One region of the Providencia sp. UF-224 genome, then DNA from elsewhere that is predicted to be linked to it. Evidence: predicted binding sites of a transcription regulator. Region 1 holds the regulator's gene; the other holds the start of a gene.
The links. Region 1 encodes sigma-54, which starts transcription at its own class of promoters, with help from an activator protein. Its sites were predicted from a motif close to GTTGGCACANNTTTCGCTNT; they were not measured.

Region 1 (2,417 bases):
CAGAATGTTTTATCAGCCAGTTTTTTGGCGATAAGCGACAACGTGTGTAAGTGCGTTTTACATTGGTCTGATGGCACGAGTAATGCAAAAAGCAGGTCAACAGGCTGATTATCAATCGCATCAAAGGCAATAGGTTCTTCTAAATGCAAAAACACGCCGACTGCGCGAGAACTTTCGCTTTCATCGAGCTTGCCATGAGGAATTGCAATTCCACCGCCAATGCCTGTAGTACCGACTTTTTCTCTGGTTAATAACGCTTCAAATACCGTATTTTCAGGTAATTCCAATTCAACGGCAGCCAGCTCACTAATAATTTCTAGGGCTCTTTTTTTACTGGTGCACACAATATTATTACGTGTACAGGCTGATGATAAAACGTCGTTTAACTGGATTTCTATATCACTATTCATTTTATTGTTCACTTAGGACTACAAAACCAGATGGTGTATGCCACCATCTGGTTTGAAACATTCATTGGCTTAACGAGTAAGCCGCATCAATGTATTAATGTTGTCTCAGTTTTTCTTTATGTTTGGTTAATTGGCGTGACAGTTTGTCTACCAGTAAATCGATAGCGGCATACATGTCATTTTCTTCCGCTGATGCATGGAGCTCCGCTCCATTAACTTGCACGGTTGCTTCAGCAATTTGCTGAACTTTTTCAACTTTCAGGACGACTTGGATACTGTTAATACGGTCGAACAATTGCCCTAATTTACTGAGCTTTTTCTCAACAGTTTCACGCAGTGCTGGAGTAACTTCAATATTGTGTCCAGTAATCTGAAATTCCATACAACCTTCCTTATTTTATCAATTAAACCAGTTGTTTACGCTGGTTTGAGGGCGGAATAGATAACGATTCACGATACTTAGCAACAGTACGACGAGCCACTTGAATACCTTGTTCTTCCAGCATACTCGTCAATTTACTGTCACTCAATGGTTTTGCTGGGTTTTCAGCAGCAACCAGTTTTTTCACCAAGGCCCGAATTGCAGTGGATGAGGCTTCGCCGCCTGTGTCCGTGCTTACATGGCTTGAGAAAAAATACTTCAACTCAAAAATGCCTCGTGGGCTGTGGAGAAACTTTTGAGTTGTCACTCGAGAGATGGTGGATTCATGCATGTCCACTTGATAGGCAATATCTGCCAATATCATCGGTTTCATGTACTCCTCACCTAACTCAAAGAATTCTTGTTGCTGTTCAACGATACAGGTTGCCACTTTTAACAGCGTTTCATGGCGGCTTTCTAAGCTTTTAATCAACCATTTTGCATCTTGCAGGTGGCTACGAATGTATTGTGTATCATCATCGCTAGCTGAACTATTTGCCATCGAAGCATAATGATTGTTAATACTTAGTTTAGGAATGCTATCTGTATTTAGCTCAACTTGCCAGTGTCCAGCTATCTTTTTCACTAAAACATCTGGAATAACATATTCCGATTCGCCTGTATTGATAGACTGCCCTGGCTTTGGATTTAAGGTTAAAATCAAATCGATAGCCGTTTTCAGTGCATCTTCCTTTAAGCGCGTTAATTTGCCGAGCTGCCTAAAATCACGATTAGCAAGCAAATCAATGTGGTTGCTGATGATTATCTTAGCTTCTTGTAACCCACCCGTTTCTTTTGGGTAGAGCGAAAGCTGAATCAATAAACATTCTTTTAAATCTTGTGCAGCAACACCAAGCGGGTCAAAGTGCTGAATACGCTTTAGCACTGCAATGACTTCTTCTAGGGTAATTTCAGGGTTATCAATCCCTTCATGTATATCAGAGATTGATGTAGTGAGATAGCCGGAATCATCTATAGAATCAATAATTGCGGTGGCAATCGCACGGTCTGTATCTGTAAACGGGGTGAGATCGGATTGCCACGTTAGATAATCTTGCAGCGTTTGTGTGGTTTCACCTTGGTAAACAGGCAGCTCATCGAAGCTGTAATCATTGCTGGTGCCTGATGGTGTTCCTGCCGTGTAGATTTCATCCCAATCGGCATCAAGAGGAAGTTCCTCAGGCATATCATTGTTTTCTAAAGCATCTTTTGTATCGAGTTCGCTGCTGTCAGTGGTATCGAGAGAATCAATTGAGTCACTTTCAGAACCGAGTTCTTCTTGTTCAAGAAGCGGGTTGGTTTCCAACGCAAGTTGAATTTCTTGTTGAAGCTCAAGTGTAGAAAGTTGCAACAGACGGATTGCCTGCTGCAATTGAGGGGTCATTGCAAGTTGTTGACTGACTCTGAGCTGCAAACTTTGCTTCATGAAAGTGTTTTTTTCTCCCTAACAACGAAACTCGATATCACGGTTTATAACCGGAAACCTTCACCTAAGTATACACGTTTCACTTGTTCATTTTCCAAGATCATCGTTGGTGTGCCATGGGCGATAAGGTGGCCTTGGCTCACAATATAGGCTCTTTCAC
Region 2 (2,417 bases), on a different contig from region 1:
CTTCTTCTGGTGGTAAGTCATACAAGTTTTTGTCCATTGCATCACCTGGGTGGATCTTATTGATGATGCCATCAAGACCCGCCATTAACTGCGCAGCAAACGCCAAGTATGGGTTAGCCGCTGGGTCTGGGAAGCGCACTTCAATACGACGTGCTTTGGTGCTTGCAACCACAGGGATACGGATAGATGCAGAGCGGTTACGCGCTGAGTAAGCCAGCATAACGGGTGCTTCAAAGCCCGGAACTAAACGTTTGTATGAGTTAGTTGTTGGGTTAGTAAATGCGTTCAGTGCACGTGCGTGTTTAATGATACCGCCGATGTAGTACAGCGCCATTTCAGATAAACCGCCGTATTTGTCGCCCGCAAACAGGTTCACGCCATCTTTTGATAAAGACATGTGGCAGTGCATACCTGAACCGTTATCACCCACTAATGGTTTCGGCATAAAGGTCGCTGTTTTGCCGTAGGCATGTGCAACGTTGTGAACGACATATTTATAAATCTGAGTTTCATCCGCTTTTTTGGTCATGGTATTAAAGCGGGTAGCGACTTCGTTTTGGCCTGCGGTTGCCACTTCATGGTGGTGAGCTTCAACAACTAAGCCCATCTCTTCCATTGTGGTACACATTGCAGAACGCAGGTCTTGTGATGAGTCAACCGGTGGCACTGGGAAGTAACCGCCTTTAACTGCTGGACGGTGGCCTTTATTGCCGCCTTCGTATTTTGTGCCTGTGTTCCATGCTGCTTCGATATCATCGATATGATAGTAGCTGCCGTGCATGTTGTTACCAAAACGAATATCGTCAAAAACGAAGAATTCAGGTTCTGGGCCAAATAACACGATGTCAGCGATACCACTTGAACGCAGGAAATCTTCCGCACGTTTGGAAATGGAACGAGGGTCTCTGTCGTAACCTTGCATAGTACCCGGCTCTAAAATATCGCAACGGATAATTAAGGTCACATCAGCAAAGAATGGGTCTAACATTGCGGTAGATGCATCAGGCATCAGTACCATGTCAGATTCGTTGATGCCTTTCCAGCCACCAATTGATGAACCGTCGAACATCTGGCCTTCTTCAAAGAAGTCTTCGTCAACTTGGTGAGCAGGGATAGTGATATGTTGCTCTTTACCTTTAGTGTCGGTAAAACGCAGATCAATAAATCTTACATTGTGCTCTTTAATTAACGATAAAACATGTTCAGCGGACATTCTCGGCTCTCCTGGTCGGGTCTAATCAACAAATTGCATCATATTTTGCGTTTGTTGGTTTGTCTGGCGTGGCGGCGGTGATGAATCACATTAATACACGTTGCTCGCTCACTATGAATACTATAAGCGAAAAGCGTGCCAACTTTTAAAAGAAGAGTAAATACTGATTGTTACGAAGGAATGTCAATCGATTGAGTTAAAAATAGGTGTGATTTGCACTGTTATGGTGCAATATTGTAATGGGCTGCATTATTTTGGTGCATCTAAGCCAGGGGATAGAGAAAAAAGGCCAGCTTTGTGCTTAATAATAAGCCCAAAGCTGAATTGGCAGACATTATTTAACGCGAGAGGAGATGTTATTCATCATCACTGTTGGTTAATAATGTATTTACTTCTTCAATTTGTTTCACAGCATCATTGATGATGGAAGCGATTTGGCGCGTTTGTTCTTCATTCAGTTGTTTCAGAACCATTTTATGGCGCAGCAGGGCTTTAAAACGGCTGACAGCCATTTCGATGTCTTCTGCTAAATTACTGCCTTGCTGCATATCACGTGCTTTTGCCAGCTTGCGAGCAATTACCGCTTCCGTTTCTTTATTCTGCGCTAAGTGCGTAGCGCCTTCCGGCGTAATCGTAAAACTTTTGCGATTGCGCTCAACAATTTGAGACTCTAAAAAGCCTTGTTCTTCCAACAGTGTTAGTGTTGGATAAATAACACCCGGACTTGGGATATAGAGGCCGTTTGAGGCTTCTTGAATGTCTTTAATAATTTCATAGCCATAGCTCGGTTTTTTCGCAACTAATGAAAGCACCATAATGTGAAGATCGCCGTGGTCGAATAAACGACGCAGGCCTTTGCCTCTACCACGACCTTTTTGGCGTTCATTGCCGTGTCCATGACGGCCTTCACCGTGGCAGCGTTCGCCGTGCCCGTGTCCATGACGGCCTTCACCGTGGCAGCGTTCGCCGTGCCCGTGCCCATGACGGCCTTCGCCGTGGCAACACTCGCTGTGCCCGTGCCCATGACGGCCTTTGCCATGGCAACGTTCGCCGTGCCCGTGCCCATGACGGTCATCACCGTAATAATGGTCATCGTGGCTGCGGCGTTCGCCTCCGTGGCAACATTCATCATGGCCATGACGACGTTCATTGTGACCGTGACGACTTTCGCCATGGCAACAGCCATCGTGGTGACCGCGCTGAT

Region 2: the regulator sigma-54 is predicted to act here: its motif matches at 1,337-1,356, upstream of glnA (glutamate--ammonia ligase).

The regions. Positions count from the first base shown of each region.
Region 1 covers NZ_JBSICC010000006.1:154,687-157,103, reverse strand. Annotated here, with positions in the region: gene ptsN (PTS IIA-like nitrogen regulatory protein PtsN) at 1-410, opposite strand, end outside; gene hpf (ribosome hibernation promoting factor) at 505-792, opposite strand; gene rpoN (RNA polymerase factor sigma-54) at 815-2,257, opposite strand; gene lptB (LPS export ABC transporter ATP-binding protein) at 2,302-2,417, opposite strand, start outside.
Region 2 covers NZ_JBSICC010000014.1:92,467-94,883, reverse strand. Annotated here, with positions in the region: gene glnA (glutamate--ammonia ligase) at 1-1,213, opposite strand, end outside; gene AC4IFO_RS14460 (PadR family transcriptional regulator) at 1,570-2,417, opposite strand, start outside.